4 regions of the Streptomyces sp. NPDC029159 genome follow, and region 3 is predicted to be linked to each of the others. Evidence: riboswitches for the same ligand, from Rfam matches in the RefSeq annotation. Region 3 holds a riboswitch; each other region holds the start of a gene.
The links. A riboswitch is a leader RNA that binds a small molecule or an ion and turns the genes downstream of it on or off. The one in region 3 is predicted to bind cobalamin.

Region 1: linked by a shared signal. The riboswitch ahead of ACZ4U4_RS08270 (ribonucleoside-diphosphate reductase subunit alpha) and the one ahead of ACZ4U4_RS20900 (cobalamin biosynthesis protein) in region 3 are both predicted to bind cobalamin.
Region 2: linked by a shared signal. The riboswitch ahead of metE (5-methyltetrahydropteroyltriglutamate--homocysteine S-methyltransferase) and the one ahead of ACZ4U4_RS20900 (cobalamin biosynthesis protein) in region 3 are both predicted to bind cobalamin.
Region 4: linked by a shared signal. The riboswitch ahead of ACZ4U4_RS13255 (CoA-acylating methylmalonate-semialdehyde dehydrogenase) and the one ahead of ACZ4U4_RS20900 (cobalamin biosynthesis protein) in region 3 are both predicted to bind cobalamin.

What each region holds. Positions count from the first base shown of each region.
Region 1 covers NZ_JBVHWT010000003.1:279,800-283,978, forward strand. Annotated here, with positions in the region: gene ACZ4U4_RS08265 (ribonucleotide-diphosphate reductase subunit beta) at 1-593, opposite strand, end outside; gene ACZ4U4_RS08270 (ribonucleoside-diphosphate reductase subunit alpha) at 593-3,019, opposite strand; cobalamin riboswitch at 3,179-3,336, opposite strand; gene mctP (monocarboxylate uptake permease MctP) at 3,510-4,179, opposite strand, start outside.
Region 2 covers NZ_JBVHWT010000006.1:197,685-201,863, forward strand. Annotated here, with positions in the region: gene ACZ4U4_RS15205 (FMN reductase) at 1-398, shown strand, start outside; gene ACZ4U4_RS15210 (LLM class flavin-dependent oxidoreductase) at 457-1,560, opposite strand; gene ACZ4U4_RS15215 (VOC family protein) at 1,834-2,202, shown strand; cobalamin riboswitch at 2,402-2,616, shown strand; gene metE (5-methyltetrahydropteroyltriglutamate--homocysteine S-methyltransferase) at 2,784-4,179, shown strand, end outside.
Region 3 covers NZ_JBVHWT010000010.1:209,860-214,038, forward strand. Annotated here, with positions in the region: gene ACZ4U4_RS20895 (cobyric acid synthase) at 1-541, opposite strand, end outside; gene ACZ4U4_RS20900 (cobalamin biosynthesis protein) at 538-1,536, opposite strand; cobalamin riboswitch at 1,658-1,808, opposite strand; gene ACZ4U4_RS20905 (hypothetical protein) at 1,985-2,224, opposite strand; gene ACZ4U4_RS20910 (inorganic phosphate transporter) at 2,250-3,497, opposite strand; gene ACZ4U4_RS20915 (class II aldolase/adducin family protein) at 4,128-4,179, shown strand, end outside.
Region 4 covers NZ_JBVHWT010000005.1:226,595-230,773, reverse strand. Annotated here, with positions in the region: gene ACZ4U4_RS13265 (enoyl-CoA hydratase/isomerase family protein) at 1-317, opposite strand, end outside; gene ACZ4U4_RS13260 (acyl-CoA dehydrogenase family protein) at 314-1,468, opposite strand; gene ACZ4U4_RS13255 (CoA-acylating methylmalonate-semialdehyde dehydrogenase) at 1,465-2,964, opposite strand; cobalamin riboswitch at 3,241-3,420, opposite strand; gene ACZ4U4_RS13250 (CBS domain-containing protein) at 3,495-4,136, opposite strand.

The sequences.
Region 1 (4,179 bases), on a different contig from region 3:
TAGAAGAACAGGCCCTCGATGCAGGCGGCGAAGCAGATGAGGTTGAGGAGGAACCGGCGGCGGTCGGCCTTGGTCTCCAGGCGGTCGATGGACTCGACGGAGTCCATCCACCGGAAGCAGAACTCCGCCTTCTCCCGGATGGACGGGATGTTCTCGACGGCGGCGAACGCGGCGGCGCGGTCGTCCGGGTCGGGCAGATAGGTGTCGAGCAGCGTCAGATAGAACTGGACGTGCACGGCCTCCTCGAAGAGCTGCCGGCTCAGGTAGAGCCGCGCCTCGGGGGAGTTGATGTGCTTGTAGAGCGTCAGCACCAGGTTGTTGGCGACGATCGAGTCACCGGTGGCGAAGAACGCCACCAGACGGCCGATGAGGTGCTGCTCACCCGGGGAGAGCTTGGCGAGGTCGGCGACGTCCGAGTGGAGGTCGACCTCCTCGACGGTCCAGGTGTTCTTGATCGCGTCGCGGTAGCGGTCGTAGAAGTCCGGGTACCGCATGGGCCGCAGGGTCAGCTCGAAGCCCGGGTCGAGGAGGTTCTTCGTGCCGGTGGTGGCGGTGTGGGCCGACGCGGCGGTCTTCTCAGGGACGGTGGTCATTACTGGCATGCCTCGCAGGACTCGGGGTTTTCCAGGGAGCAGGCGACCGCTTCGGAGTCGGCCTGCGGCAGCTGCGCGGGGACGGCCGCGCGGGCGGACTGCGCGATCCGGGTCGCCGGACGCGAGCGCAGGTAGTACGTGGTCTTGATGCCGCGCTTCCAGGCGTAGGCGTACATCGAGCTGAGCTTGCCGATGGTCGGCGACGCCATGAAGAGGTTCAGCGACTGGCTCTGGTCGAGGTACGGCGTACGGGCCGCGGCCATGTCGATCAGCGAACGCTGCGGGATCTCCCAGGCGGTGCGGTACAGCGCACGGATCTCCTCGGGGATCCACGGGACGTCCTGGACCGAGCCGTTGGCGTCGCGCAGCGCGTCCCGGGTGCGGGCGTCCCACAGCCCCAGCTCCTTCAGCTCCTCGATCAGGTACGCGTTGACCTGGAGGAACTCGCCCGAGAGGGTCTCGCGCTTGAAGAGGTTGGAGACCTGCGGCTCGATGCACTCGTAGACGCCGGCGATGGAGGCGATCGTCGCGGTCGGGGCGATCGCCAGCAGCAGGGAGTTGCGCATACCGGTCGCGGCGACGCGGGCGCGCAGCGCGGCCCAGCGGTCCGCCCACTGCGGCTCGGCGTCCGGGTAGTGGTCGGGGTGGAGCACGCCGCGGGCGGTGCGGGTCGCCGACCACGCCTGGTGGGGGCCGTGCCGTTCGGCGAGGTCCGCGGACGCCTCGTACGCGGCGAGCATGATCCGCTCGGAGATCCGGGTGGACAGCGCGCGTGCCTCGGGCGAGTCGAACGGCAGCCGCAGCCGGAAGAAGACGTCCTGGAGGCCCATCAGGCCCAGGCCCACCGGGCGCCAGCGGGAGTTGGAGGCCGCCGCCTGCTCGGTCGGGTAGAAGTTGATGTCCACCACGCGGTCGAGGAAGGTGACGGCGGTGCGGACGGTGGCGTCCAGCCGCTCCCAGTCCATCGCGTTCTCCCACCCGGCGGCGGTGTCGCCGAGGTGGGCAGCGAGGTTGACCGAACCGAGGTTGCAGACCGCGGTCTCGCCGTCGTCGGTGACCTCCAGGATCTCCGTGCAGAGGTTGGAGGAGTGGACGACCTTGCCGGGCTCGGCGGTCTGGTTGGCGGTGCGGTTGGCGTGGTCCTTGAAGGTCATCCAGCCGTTGCCGGTCTGCGCCAGCGTCCGCATCATCCGGGAGTACAGCACCCGCGCCGGGACCTGCTTGGTGGCGCGGCCCTCGGCCTCCGCCCTGCGGTACGCGGCGTCGAACTCGTCGCCCCACAGGTCGACCAGCTCCGGCGCGTCCGCGGGGGAGAACAGCGACCAGCCGGTGTCGGCCTCGACGCGGCGCATGAACTCGTCGGGGATCCAGTGCGCGATGTTCAGGTTGTGGGTACGCCGCGCCTCCTCGCCGGTGTTGTCGCGCAGCTCCAGGAACTCCTCGATGTCCGCGTGCCAGGTCTCCAGGTAGACGCAGGCGGCGCCCTTGCGCCGGCCGCCCTGGTTGACCGCGGCGACGGAGGCGTCCAGCGTCCGCAGGAACGGCACGATGCCGTTGGAGTGCCCGTTGGTGCCGCGGATCAGCGAACCGCGGGCCCGGATACGGGAGTACGAGAGGCCGATGCCGCCGGCGTGCTTGGAGAGCCGGGCGACCTGGTGGTAGCGGTCGTAGATCGAGTCCAGCTCGTCCAGCGGCGAGTCCAGCAGGTAGCAGGACGACATCTGCGGGTGGCGGGTGCCGGAGTTGAAGAGGGTGGGGGAGGAGGGCAGGTACGACAGCGAGCTGGTCAGGCGGTACAGCTCGGCGACGTCGGCCAGCGCCCGCGCCGAGTCGTCCTCGGCCAGCCCGCAGGCGACCCGGAGCAGGAAGTGCTGCGGGGTCTCGATGACCTGCCGGGTGGTGGGGTGGCGCAGCAGGTAGCGGGAGTGCACGGTGCGCAGCCCGAAGTAGCCGAACCGGTCGTCGGCGCCGTCGGCCAGCGCCCGGGTGACGAGGGCGTCCAGCTCCGCGGCGTGGGTGGCGACGAACGCGGCGGTGGAGTCGGCGATCAGGCCCTCGCGGTGACCGGTGGCGACCGACGCGGAGAACGACGTGGCGCCCTCGCCCGCGGCCTCCTCGGCGATGGCGAGGGTGAGCAGCCGGGCGGCGAGCTTGGAGTACTGCGGCTCGTCGCCGATCAGACCGGCGGCGGCGTCGATGGCCAGCTCCCGCAGCCCCGCCTCGTCGGAGCCGGGGTGGCGGCCGCGGAGCGCGGCGGCGGCGACCTTGCCCGGGTCGGTGGCGGTCAGGTCGGCGGTCAGCTCGGTCAGGGTGCGCAGCAGGGCGGTGCCGGGCGGGTCCTGGCCGGGGACGCCGGCGGGGAACGTGGCCGTCTCAAGCGCTGCGGCCTCGGCGTCGGTCGCGGACTGCGGTGGCGCGGTGGTCACGTGGTGCTCTCCCTCACTCGGCGGGGGCCGGAGGGAGGCGCGACGGACGGTCGAACGGGCGGCGCCCGGCGGCACAGCGCACCCGGGCGCGCGGCGGCCCGCGCGGCGTCCACCGGCCCATCCCTCGGGGCCCGGACATCTCGACGCCCGGGCCAGGGTGGCGCGGACGTACCATCGGCAGGTCTTCGGACTGACGGGGGCGCACACCGGCCGGGCCGGTCGACATCGTGGGATATCTGCGCTCTCGTACACCGTTGCGGGACAGTTCCGGACTCACACCGGATTCCCCTGCGGCGACAGCGAGCACGAGCATACATGTGGTGGTGGGGTCTTGGGCGCACCCCCATATCTAGTGAGCGGTCGGTGGCTGTCGGTTCGGGGCGATGATCCGCTCCACGCCTGGGAAAGCCGGGCGCCGAGGTGAAAAAACAGGTCGCCGCCTCCCGTGAGGGAAGCGGCGACCTGGAGGCAGCCGGGCGTGTCCGCGCCCTCAGCGCCCCGCCGGAACGTCCGCCGCCGCGGGCGGCAGGTCCGGGGTGACGCCCTGGTCGCCGACGTCGGCGGTGTAGTCGCCGGGGCTGGTCTCGTCGGCGCCGTCGGGGGCCTTCAGGGCGCGCAGGACGACGGTGAGGACGAGCGTCACCACGACGTTCAGGACGAACGCCGTCAGGCCGATGTAGCCGATCTGGCCGATGCCGGGGATCTCCGCGCTGGAGCCGCCGAAGTGCGCCTGCGTCGGGCTCGCCACGCCGTAGGCGGCGAGCGTGCCGTAGACCATGCCGACCGCCCAGCCGGCCAGCAGCGCCCAGCGGTGGAACCAGCGGGTGAACAGGCCGCCGACCAGCGCCGGCATGGTCTGCAGGATCCAGATGCCGCCCAGCAGCTGGAAGTTGATCGCCACGGTCTTGTCCATGGTGAGGACGAAGACCAGCGCGCCGACCTTCACCAGCAGCGACACCAGCTTGGCGACCTTGTGCTCCTGCTCGGGCGTGGCGCCGGGCTTGAGGAAGTCCTTGTAGACGTTGCGGGTGAAGAGGTTGGCCGCGGCGATGGACATGATCGCGGCGGGCACCAGGGCGCCGATGCCGATGGCGGCGAACGCCACGCCCGCGAACCAGCTCGGGAACATGTCCGCGAAGAGCTGCGGGATGGCGAGTTGG
Region 2 (4,179 bases), on a different contig from region 3:
CCGACGGCGTGATCGCGGTGACGCCCGCCTTCAACGCCTCGTTCAGCGGACTCTTCAAGTCCTTCTTCGACGTGCTGCCGGAGGGGACGCTCGACGACATGCCGGTGCTGATGGCCGCCACCGGCGGTACGGAGCGGCATTCGCTGGTGCTGGAGCACGCGATGCGGCCGATGTTCTCCTATCTGCACGCCGTCGTCTCACCCCGCGGTGTCTACGCCGCGACCAGCGATTTCGGCTCGGACACCGCCCAGCAGGGCGCGGCGCTGCAAAAGCGGGTCGAGGCCGCGGCGGCGGACTACGCCCGGCTGGTCCAGGGCTGCGGGGTGCGGGTGCGGCGGGACGCGTTCGAGGACGTCGTCCCGATGGAGGAGTTGCTGGGCGGCGGGGCGGCCTCCTGACGCGGACCGGCCGCCCGCGGTGTGCGGGCGGCCGGTCCGTACGTGCGCGGTGGCCGCGTTACGTGGCCTCCGGGTCGACGCCGGGCGCCGTCTCCCGGGCGGCGACGGCCGGGTGGCGCGGTGCGGAGTCGGGCACCCCGGCCGGGCGGAGGGCCGCGAATTCCTTGCGGAGGACGGGTACGACCTCGCCGCCTAGGAGATCGAGCTGTTCCAGGACGGTCTTCAGCGGCAGTCCGGCGTGGTCCATCAGGAACAGCTGGCGCTGGTAGTCGCCGACGGCGTCACGGAAGCCGAGGGTCCGTTCGATGACCTGCTGCGGTGAGCCGACGGTCAGCGGCGTCTGCTCTGTGAACTCCTCCAGGGAAGGGCCGTGCCCGTAGACGGGTGCGTTGTCGAAGTACGGGCGGAACTCGCGGACCGCGTCCTGGGAGTTGGCGCGCATGAACACCTGGCCGCCGAGGCCGACGATGGCCTGGTCGGGGGCGCCGTGGCCGTGGTGGGTGAAGCGCTGCCGGTAGAGGCGGATCATCCGCCGGGTGTGGGACATGGGCCAGAAGATGTTGTTGTGGAAGAAGCCGTCGCCGTAGTACGCGGCCTGTTCCGCGATCTCCGGGGAGCGGATCGAGCCGTGCCAGACGAACGGGGGCACGCCGTCCAGCGGCCGGGGCGTGGCGGTGAAACCCTGGAGCGGGCCGCGGAACTTGCCCTCCCAGTCGACGATGTCCTCCCGCCAGAGCCGGTGCAGCAGCGCGTAGTTCTCGATGGCCAGCGGGATGCCCTGGCGGATGTCCTGGCCGAACCACGGGTAGACGGGTCCGGTGTTGCCGCGGCCCAGCATCAGGTCGACGCGGCCGTCGGCGAGGTGCTGGAGGTAGGCGAAGTCCTCGGCGATCTTCACGGGGTCGTTGGTGGTGATCAGCGTCGTGGAGGTGGACAGGACGATCCGTTCGGTGCGGGCCGCCAGATACCCGAGGAGGGTGGTGGGCGACGACGGCACGAACGGCGGGTTGTGGTGCTCGCCGGTGGCGAACACGTCCAGGCCGACCTCTTCGGCCTTGGCCGCGATGGCGAGCGTGGCCTTGATGCGCTCGTGCTCGCTCGGCGTACGGCCGGTGGTCGGGTCGGCCGTCACATCGCCGACGGTGAAGATGCCGAACTCCATGGTGACCGCCTCGCTCGGTTGCGTACTCGGGGTGCGGCCGGGCGCCCGCCCCGGTGCTGCGGGGCGGCCGGCCGACCGGTCTCCGGGGCCGGCCGGACACCGCCCCCGGCCCGGCCGATTCCGGCCTCCGTGCCACCGGGCCCACGCCACAGCCAGCGTGCCATGCCACCCGTACGGCGGCACTCCGGAGCGGACGGCGGGCGGGCCGGGCGTTTTCCCGTCCGCTCCCCCGGTTTCCGCCCGTCGCGCCGTGCGGTGCGGGAGAATCGGCCCATGCTGACAGTGGGTTCCGTGGTGCTGGGGGTCTCGGACGTGCGGCGGGCGGCGGCGTTCTGGGGCGAGGCGCTGGGCTATGTCCCGCGCGAGGAGATCGAGGACGACTGGGCGGTCCTCGTACCGGCCGCCGGACACGGTGTGCAGGTGGCGCTCGGCCACAGCGTGACGCCGGTCCAGGAGCGTCCGCGGGTCCATCTGGACCTCTATGCCTCAGACGCCGCCGACCAGGCCGCCGAGGTCGAACGGCTGGTGGCGCTGGGCGCCCGGCGGGTGGCGTGGGACCTCGCACCGGACGACGCCGACTTCATCGTCCTGGCCGATCCGGACGGCAACATTTTCTGCGTCATCGACACCGGGCGGGACTGAGCGGGACAGGCGGGCCGGCGGCCGCGCGGAACGGGCCGTACGGCAGGATCAGCGCGGCGGCGGAGTAGTGGGCGTGAGTTGCCGCCGTTCGGCGCGTGCGGCGTTTCCCGCCCTCGCGCATTTCATGCAAGCAAGAGCCGTGTCCCACCTCACCATCCGGATGGCGGACGCCCCTCCACCACGGCGCCGGTCGGCCCGTAGGGTGACCTGTGCAGCTGGTTCGCCCCGTCCGCCAGGCGGGTCGTCGTAAGAGGGAACCCGGTGGGAATCCGGGACTGCCCCGCAGCGGTGAGCGGGAACGACCGCCGTCATACGCACTGGGTCCACAGGGCCCGGGAAGCGACGGCCAGTAGGTGTCCTCCTCCGGAGGATGTGCCCGCGAGTCCGAAGACCTGCCAACTGCCCGGGTGCGCACCCCGCGTGCCCGGACATCCCGGTGACCTCGTGGGCGGGTCGGCGTACACATACCAGGCGGAGGACCGCGCCGTGCCGCGCGGGGTCACTTCCGTCCGGTCCGTCACCCCTTCGCGCTCCGTCCCGTCGCCGGGATCTCAGGGATTCATCTCGCGAAGGAGATCTCCGTGACCACCGAGTCCGCAGCCGCGGCAGCACGGGCCACCGTGTACGGCTACCCCCGTCAGGGACAGCACCGGGAACTGAAGAAGGCGATCGAGGGGTACTGGAAGGGCCACGTCACCGCCGACGCGCTGCGCGCCACCGCCGCCGAGCTGCGCCGCACCAACTGGCAGCAGCTGGCCGACGCCGGGATCGGCGAGGTCCCGACCGGCGACTTCTCGTACTACGACCACGTCCTGGACACCACCGTCATGGTGGGCGCGATCCCCGAGCGGCACCGCGAGGCCGTCGCCGACGACGCCCTGGACGGGTACTTCGCCATGGCGCGCGGTACGCAGGACGTCGCGCCGCTGGAGATGACCAAGTGGTTCGACACCAACTACCACTACCTGGTGCCCGAGCTGGGGCCGGACACGGTCTTCACGGCCGACTCCGGCAAGCAGGTGGGCGAGCTGACGGAGGCCCTGGCGCTGGGGCTGACGGCCCGTCCGGTGCTGGTCGGCCCGGTCACCTATCTCCTGCTGTCGAAGCCCGCCCCCGGGGTGGCCGCGGACTTCGACCCGCTGACGCTGCTGGACCGGCTGCTGCCGGTCTACGCCGAGGTCCTGGCCGATCTGCGCGCCGCCGGTGCCGGGTGGGTGCAGCTGGACGAGCCCGCGCTGGTGGCGGACCGTACGCCCGCCGAGCTGACCGCCGCCGCCCGCGCCTACCGTGAGCTGGGCGCCCTCACCGACCGGCCGAAGCTCCTCGTCGCCTCCTACTTCGACCGGCTCGGCGACGCGCTGCCGGTGCTGGCGAAGGCGCCGGTGGACGGTCTTGCGCTGGACTTCACCGAGTCCGCCGCCGCCAACCTCGACGCGCTCGCCGCGGTCGGGGGGCTCCCCGGCAAGCGGCTGGTGGCCGGTGTCGTGAGCGGCCGCAACATCTGGATCAACGACCTGACCGCGTCGCTGACCACCCTCGGCACGCTGCTGGGGCTCGCCGACCGGGTCGACGTGGCGGCCTCCTGCTCGCTGCTGCACGTCCCCCTCGACGCCGCCGCCGAGCGGGACATCGACCCGCAGATCCTGCGCTGGCTCGCCTTCGCCCGCCAGAAGTCCGCCGAGATCGTCACCCTCGCCACGGGCCTGGCCCGCGGGACCGGGGCCATCGCCGCCGAGCTGACCGCCAACAAGGCCGACCTGGCGTCGCGGGCGAACTCCCCGCTCACCCGCGACCCGGCGGTCCGCGCCCGCGCCGCCGCCGTCACCGACGCGGACGCCCGCCGCTCCCAGCCGTACGCCGAGCGGACCACCGCCCAGCGGGCCCACCTGGGGCTGCCGCTGCTGCCGACGACGACCATCGGCTCGTTCCCGCAGACCACCGAATTGCGCACCGCGCGGGCCGACCTGCGGGCCGGGC
Region 3 (4,179 bases):
CCCCGCCGCGGTCGATGTCGCCGACCACCACCACCGGCAGCCGCCCGGCCCGTGCGATGCCCATGTTGACGATGTCGGTGCGCCGCAGATTGATCTCCGCCGGGGAGCCCGCGCCCTCACAGATCACCACGTCGTGGGCGCGCCGCAGCTCGGCCAGGCAGTCGGTGACGGTCGCCAGCAGCTCCGCGCGCCCACCGGGCCGCGCCCCGCCGCCGGGGCGCCCGAAGTACCCCTGCGCGCTCATCTCGCCGACCGGTCTGCCGAGCAGCACCACCTGGCTGCTGCGGTCCCCGCCGGGCTTGAGCAGCACCGGGTTCATCAGCGCCGACGGCTCCACCCGGGCGGCCGCCGCCTGCATCGCCTGCGCCCGGCCGATCTCCGCGCCGTCCCGCGTCACGAACGAGTTCAGCGACATGTTCTGCGCCTTGAACGGCGCGACGTCCACGCCCTGCCGCACCAGCCAGCGGCAGATCCCCGCGGTCACCACGCTCTTGCCCGCGTCGGAGGTGGTCCCCGCGATCAGCAGCCCGCCGCCGGTCATCCGGTCCTGCCCTTCCGCCGGGCGAGGGCCGGGCGCACCGCGCCCGCCAGCAGCCGCCCGGCCACCGTCGTCGTGAGCGCCAGCACGCTCACCCGGCGCGAGAGGCGGACCGCCCGCGCGATGTCCTCGGTCGCGACGGGCCGGCCCGCGCCGTTCAGCCGCGGCCGGTGCTCGACCCGTCCGCCGTACGCCAGCGTCCCGCCGAGCCGTACGCCGAGCGCACCCGCGAACGACGCCTCCACCGGGCCCGCGTTGGGGCTCGGATGGGCGCCGCCGTCGCGCCGCCAGGCCCGTACGGCGCCGCGCCGGTCCGGGGCGGCGAGCACGGTGAGCGCGGCGGTCAGCCGTGCGCCGGGCCATCCGGCGACGTCGTCCAGCCGCGCCGAGGCCCAGCCGAACCGGCGGTGGCGGGGCGACTTGTGACCCACCATCGCGTCCAGGGTGTTCACCGCGCGGAACGCCACCAGGCCCGGGACGCCGCCGACGGCGCCCCACACCAGCGCGCCCACCACGGCGTCGGACGTGTTCTCCGCGACCGACTCGACGACCGCCCGCGCCATCTGCGGCCCGTCCAGCGCCTGCGGATCGCGGCCGCACAGATGCGGCAGCCGGCGGCGGGCCCGGTCGAGATCCCCGGCGGCCAGCGCCTCGCCGACGGCCCGCGCCTCCCGGCCCAGCGAGGTGCCGCCCAGTACCGACCAGACGGTGGCGGCGGTCAGCGCGGTGGCGGCGGCGGTCCGTGCGGGGGAGGGGACGGGTGCCGCGCCGCGCACCGCGCGCGTCAGCAGCGCGGCACCGGCGGTCGCGCCGCCCGCGCAGAGCAGGGTGTGGACGGCGCCGCGGCCGCGGTGGTCGCGCCAGAGCCGGGCCTCGACGGCCGCCGCGCCGCGCCCGAAGGCGGCCACCGGATGGCCGCGCCGCGGGTCGGCGGCGAGCAGATCACCGAGAAAGCCCAGGGCCGCACCGCACGCGTAGGTGGCGTGTTCGGCACGCATCGGATCAGATCGCCGTCGCGCCTCGAAGGGTGGGGGACGGGCAGGATCTGACGGGGCGGCCGGGCATGGCGATATGTCCTCACTCAGGGTCCGCGCCCTGGTTCGACGTGACGGCGACAGGAGTCTCCTGGCTCCCCGGATCGGCGTTTCCCCCGGCCTTCCGGCCCTGGCGCGCGCCCGTCGGGCGTGCACGAGGCGGACCGTGGCCTTCGTCGGAGGAACGCTCCCCGGTGACAGTGGCGGGACCGCGCCGGATTCACACCGGACTTCCTCTGCTGTCGCCGATTGGCGTGGGAAGTCCACCACGCCCCGCCAACCCCGTCAACTCACCCGTGACCTGCGATGCCGTGGTATCGCGTGGCCTGTGGCAGAGGCCACAGAAACCGTACGGCGCCCGGCCACCGCGGGCTGCGGTGGCCGGGCGCCGTACGTGCGCCTGCCGGACGGATCAGGCGGCGACGATCAGATAGATGCCGTACGCCACCGCGGCCGCGCAGACCGCGTACGCGGTGAGGCCGCCGATCCGCGCGCCGACGCCGGGGGCACCGGCGTCCGCGGTGGCCGTCGCACCCTCGGCGCGGGTGCGGGCCGTGCCGACGATGCCGACCGTGAACAGGCCCACGATCCCGACCGTCACCACCAGGGTGACGCCGAAGACCTGGCCGAGAGCTGCCCAGTCGATGCTCATGCTGCGGTTCCTCAGATTCGGGCGGTCAGCCGGCGGCTGTCGCGGTCTTGGCGCGCGGGGCGCTCGCGGCGGGGGCGGCCTCCGCGCCCTCGGCGGGGGTCAGCGACCCGGCCGGGGGAGGGGTGACCGTCTGGAGGGCCGCGGTGACCACACCGGGCGGCTCCGTGACCTCGGTCTCGTTGACGTTGGTGTGGTCGATGGGCTTGCGGCGGGAGGCGGCCCAGATGGCGCCGCAGATGCCGAGCGCGAGGATCGCGACGGCGGTCACGCCCCAGTCACCCTGGTCGGCCAGGAGCGCGGCACCGGCGGAGACCAGGCCCGCGGCCGGCAGCGTCAGGCACCAGGCGACGACCATCCGCACCGCCGTCGACCAGCGCACCACGCCGCCCTTGCGGCCCAGACCCGAACCCATCACCGAGCCCGAGCAGACCTGGGTGGTGGAGAGCGCGAAGCCGAGGTGGGAGGAGGCCAGGATGGTGGCCGCGGCGCCGGTCTGGGCGGCGAAGCCCTGCGGCGGCTGGATGTCGGTGATGCCCTTGCCCATCGTGCGGATGATCCGCCAGCCGCCCAGGTAGGTGCCGAGGGCGATGGCCATACCGGCCGAGGCGATGACCCACAGCGGCGGGTCGGCGTGCGGGGCGACCACACCGCCGGTGATCAGCGCGAGCGTGATCACACCCATCGTCTTCTGGGCGTCGTTGGTGCCGTGCGCCAGCGAGACCAGCGCCGCCGAGGCGATCTGCCCGGCGCGGTAGCCCTTGGCCGTCTCCTGCTCGTCGCGGCCCCGGGCCAGCCGGTACGTCAGCCGGGTCGCGGCCATCGACGCGATACCGGCGACCACCGGGGCGGCCACGGCCGGGATGAGGACCTTCATCACGACGGCGCCGCCGTGCACACCGTCGGTGCCCACGGACACCAGCGTGGCGCCGATCAGACCGCCGAACAGGGCGTGGGAGGAGCTGGAGGGGAGGCCGGCGAGCCAGGTGAGGAGGTTCCAGACGATCGCGCCGACCAGACCGGCGAAGATCACTTCTGGTCTGATGCCGGCGCTTTCGTCGATGATCCCGCCGGAGATGGTCTTGGCGACCTCCACGGACAGGAACGCGCCGACGAGGTTGAGGACCGCCGACATCGCCACCGCGATCTTGGGTGTCAGCGCGCCGGTGGAGATGGTGGTGGCCATGGCGTTGGCCGTGTCGTGGAAGCCGTTCGTAAAGTCGAACACCAAGGCCGTGACGATCACGATCCCGATGAGAAGCGTGATGTGTTCCATTCACCCAGGCAATCAGTTCGATGGTCAGTGACGCCGGAAACGTACGAAGGGTGGGTGAACGGGAGGTGAACGTGGCCGGGCCCGGCAATGACGCCACCGCAGTGTTCGAGAGGAGGTATCTCACACGTCACTTCCGCACCATCCGTATGTGGCGCGAATATGCCGCCGTGCGGCCCGAATCCGGCTTGCTCCCCGGCGTGTGCACGGCATCCGAACGGCCCCGTCGCGGTGCGTCACCCCGCTGGTGAACGGCGTGCCCGCGGCCCCGCGCCCGCCCGGACCTGGCGCGATCCCCCGGCCGCCGCCCGCCCCGCGCACCTGGCCGGAACACCCGGCCCCGCGGGCGACCCCAGGGGCGCCCCCGTGTTCGAGCGCCGCGTACGCCGCACAGCCGGCCGTCCATCCACGCGCCCGACCCGCACCACGCCGAACCACCGCCGCACGAGCCCCGAAAAGGCAAGCGCCGCTCCGTACGACTGCGGGCCACCGCGCGGACCTGCCCCCCCCGGGCCGGACCGCCCGGTGACGGGCCGTCGCACGCACCGGCCTCCCGGACCACCCGCGCCGCCCCGCCCGGCCCGTACGGTGACGGCACCCGACCGCACGACCGTCCACGACCCGGAGGAACCCGTGACCCGTACCGGCGCTCCCGCCCCGCACCCGGACCGGCCCGGCGCCGACG
Region 4 (4,179 bases), on a different contig from region 3:
GGCTTGGGGTAGCGGGCGATGCGGGCGTTGAGGCGGTACTCGTCGCGCCAGAAGGCGGCCGAGGCTCCGCCGCCGTCCGCGCGGATGTCGTCGTGGATGGCGCGGATGTCGCCGCCCGCGCAGAGTCCGCGCTCCCCCGCGCCGGTGAGGACCACGGTCCGGACGGCCGGGTCGTGCTCCCAGGCGTCCAGCGTCTCGGAGATCTTGCGGACCATGGGGTGGGTGAGGGCATTGAGGGCCCAGGGGCGGTTGAGGGTGAGGAGGCCGGTGCGGCCCGTCACCTCGGCCAGGACCGTGCCGTCGTCGGATGCGGTCACCGGGCGACCTCCGTCAGGCCGCGGGCCACGATGAGCCGCATGATCTCGTTGGTCCCTTCCAGGATCTGGTGGACCCGGAGGTCCCGGACGATCTTCTCGATGCCGTACTCGCTCAGATAGCCGTAGCCGCCGTGGAGTTGCAGGGCCCGGTCGGCGACGGTGTAGCCGGTGTCGGTGGCGAACCGCTTGGCCATCGCGCACAGCTGCGGCGCCTGCGGGTCGCCGCCGTCCAGGGCGTCGGCGGCCTGCCGCACCAGGGCGCGGGCGGCGGCGAGTTCGGTCGCCATGTCGGCGAGGCGGAAGCGGAGCGCCTGGGCGTCGAGCAGCGGGGCGCCGAACGCCTCCCGGTCGGCGAGGTGGGCCAGGCTGCGGTGGAGGGCGCTGCGTCCGCCGCCGAGCGAACAGGCGGCGATGCCGAGGCGGCCGCCGTTGAGGCCCGCCATGGCGATGCGGAAGCCGTCGCCCTCGGCGCCGAGCATCCGGTCGGCGCCGACGCGGACGCCGTCGAGCACCACCTGCCGGGTGGGCTGCGCGTTCCACCCCATCTTCTGCTCGTCGGGCCCGAACGACAGCCCCGGATCGTCGCGTTCGACGACGAAGGCGGAGATGCCGCCCGGCCCCTCGCCGCCGGTGCGGGCCATCACGATGTAGACGTGGGAGGTGCCGGCGCCGGAGATGAACTGTTTGACGCCGGTGAGGACGTAGTGGTCGCCGTCGCGGACGGCGCGGGTGCGCAGGGCGGCGGCGTCGGAGCCGGCGCCCGGTTCGGTGAGGCAGTAACTGCCGAGTGCGTCCATGGCGCAGAGACCGGGCAGCCAGCGGGCGCGCTGGGCGGCGTCGCCGTGGTGGTCGATCATCCAGGCGACCATGTTGTGGATGGAGAGGTATCCGGCGATGGAGGGGCAGCCGGTCGCCAGGACCTCGAAGACGACGACGCCGTCGGCGCGGCTCAGCCCGGAGCCGCCGTACTCCTCACGTACGTAGATGCCGCCGAGGCCCAGTCCGGCGGCCCGGCGCAGGACGTCGACGGGGAAGTGCTTGTCGCGGTCCCAGGCGACGGCGTGCGGGGTGAGGTGTTCCTCGGTGAAGTCGAGGGTGACCTCGGCGAGGGCGAGCTGGTCCTTGGTGAGGGTGGTGGTCATCGCCCTCATCCCATCGTCGGCAGGGTGAAGCTCGCGCCTTCCTTGACCCCGGAGGGCCAGCGCGAGGTGACGGTCTTGGTGCGGGTGTAGAAGCGGATCGCGTCGGGCCCGTGCTGGTTCAGGTCGCCGAAGCCGGACCGCTTCCAGCCGCCGAAGGTGTGGTACGCGACGGGCACCGGGATCGGGACGTTGACGCCGACCATGCCGGTGTCGACGCGGCGGGTGAAGTCGCGGGCGGTGTCGCCGTCCCGGGTGAAGATCGAGACGCCGTTGCCGTACGGGTGCGCGCTGGGCAGCCGCAGCGCCTCCTCGTAGTCGGCGGAGCGCACCACGGCGAGCACCGGGCCGAAGATCTCCTCGCGGTAGATCCGCATGGCGGGGCTGACCTTGTCGAAGAGGGAGGCGCCGGCGAAGAAGCCGTTCTCGTGGCCGGGGAGGGTGAAGCCACGGCCGTCGACGACGAGTTCGGCGCCCTCGTTGACGCCGATGTCGACGTAGCGGCGCACCCGGTCGACGGCGTCGCGGCCGACCATCGGGCCGAAGTCGGCGTCCGGGTCGTCGGAGGTGCCGATGCGCAGGGTGCCCATGCGCTCCTTGAGGCGGGCGACGAGGCGGTCGGCGGTCTCCTCGCCCACCGGGACGGCGACGGAGACGGCCATGCAGCGCTCGCCCGCGGAGCCGAACCCGGCGCCGATCAGCGCCTCGACGGCCTGGTCGAGGTCGGCGTCGGGCATCACGATCAGGTGGTTCTTGGCGCCGCCGAAGCACTGGGCGCGTTTGCCGTGGCGGGCGGCGGTGGCGTAGACGTCGGCGGCGATCGGGGTGGAGCCGACGAAGCCGACGGCCTGGACGCGGGGGTCGGCGAGGAGGGTGCCGGCCGCCTCCTTGCCGCCGTTGACGACGTTCAGCACGCCGGGCGGCAGACCGGCCTCCAGGAAGAGTGCGGCGAGCCGCAGCGGGACGGACGGGTCGCGTTCGGAGGGCTTGAGGATGACGGCGTTGCCGCAGGCCAGGGCGGGTGCGGCCTGCCAGAGCGGGATCATCGCGGGGAAGTTGAACGGGGTGATCCCGGCGACGACGCCGAGCGGGCGGCGCAGCGAGTGCACATCGATGCCGCGGCCGGCGTTGTCGGTGAACTCGCCCTTGAGCAGATGCGGGATCCCGGCGGCGAACTCCACGACCTCCAGGCCGCGTTGGAGGTCGCCGTGGGCGTCCGCGACGGTCTTGCCGTGTTCGGAGGAGAGCAGCCGGGCGAGCTGTTCCCGTTCTTCTTCGACGAGTTGGAGGAATTTCAGCAGGACGCGGGCGCGCCGCTGCGGGTTCCACTCGGCCCATTCGGGCTGGGCCGCGGCGGCGTCGGTGATCGCCCGCTCGGTGTCGGCCCGCCCGGCGAGCGGGACGCGGGCCTGGACCTGCCCGGTGTTGGGGTCATGGACATCGGCGAAGAGCCCCGAGGTGCCCGGGGCGGGGGCGCCGCCGATGAAGTGCGTCAGTTCACGGACCATGAGATGCCTGCTCTCGTCAGGTGCGATCCGGGGAGGGCGCGGCAGGCCGGGGGCGCACCCGGTGGGGTGCGGGCACGGCATACCGCGGGACACGATGGCCGGGGCCGTCGCGGGGTCGGGGTGCGGCCGGGGGCGTCGCGCGGGGGCGGGCGCCGCCGGGCGCCGTCACGAGCGCCGCGTCAAGCCCTTCGGGCGGCTGCCGCCGCTCGGCGCGCCGGTTCACCTGGGTCGTGGAAACGGACCGGTGCCATGCGTGTCTGCTCCATCCTCGTGGACAACACGGAACACCCCGCGGCCGGTATCCTGACTCCCGGATCTGCGCGCGCCCTTGGCCTTCCCGACGGTGTTTCCTCCGTCAGTGGCCTTCTCTCGCCGAAGGGCGTACTCCCCGGTCACAGTGGCGGGACCGCGCCGGATTCACACCGGCTTCCCTGCACCGCGGGCCTTGGCCCCGAAGATATAGTTGGACGTCCTAGTAAGTCCACCCCCACCCGCCGGGCGGTTGCCGCGGCGGGTGGGGGCGTCTCAGGTCAGACGGGCTCCGGCGGCTCGACCGGCTCCCGGCTCTTCAGGACTGCGCGGTCGTCCGTCTCGTAGGTGAGGCGGTTGATCACCTCGACGACGCCGTCGACGCTCTCGCACAGCCGCACCGCCACGACGACCAGGCTGCGGCGCGCGAGGGTGCCGCTGAGCGTGACCGTGCCGTCCGAGACCTCCACGGTGACGGCGGACGGCGGGACGTTCAGCGTGCGGGTCAGCACGTCCTCCAGGATCTCCTCCTGGATCGCGCGGTCGCGCCGCAGGAAGAGCTGGACGAGGTCGCCGCGGCTGAGCACGCCGATGAGCAGCCCCTCCTCGTCGACCACCGGCAGGCGCTTGACGCCCTTCTCCTCCATCACCCGGGCCGCCCGGATCGCGCTCCACTGCGGGCGCGCCACGACGGCGGGGCTGGTCATGAGCGAGGCGGCGGTGTTCGACGGTGTCCGGTCGATGTGCCGTCGCAGCAGATCGGCCTCGGAGACGACGCCGAGCGTGCGGCCCGCCTCGTCCACCACCGGTACCGCGCTGATGTCGTACTCGTCCAGCAGCCGCGCGATCTCACCGAACGCCGTGCCGAGCTGTACGGCGACGGCGCCGGGCGTCATCAGATCGGCGACACTGCGGTGCCTCATCGTGTTCTGGTCCCTCCCGATATCCGCCCCAACGGGATATCTG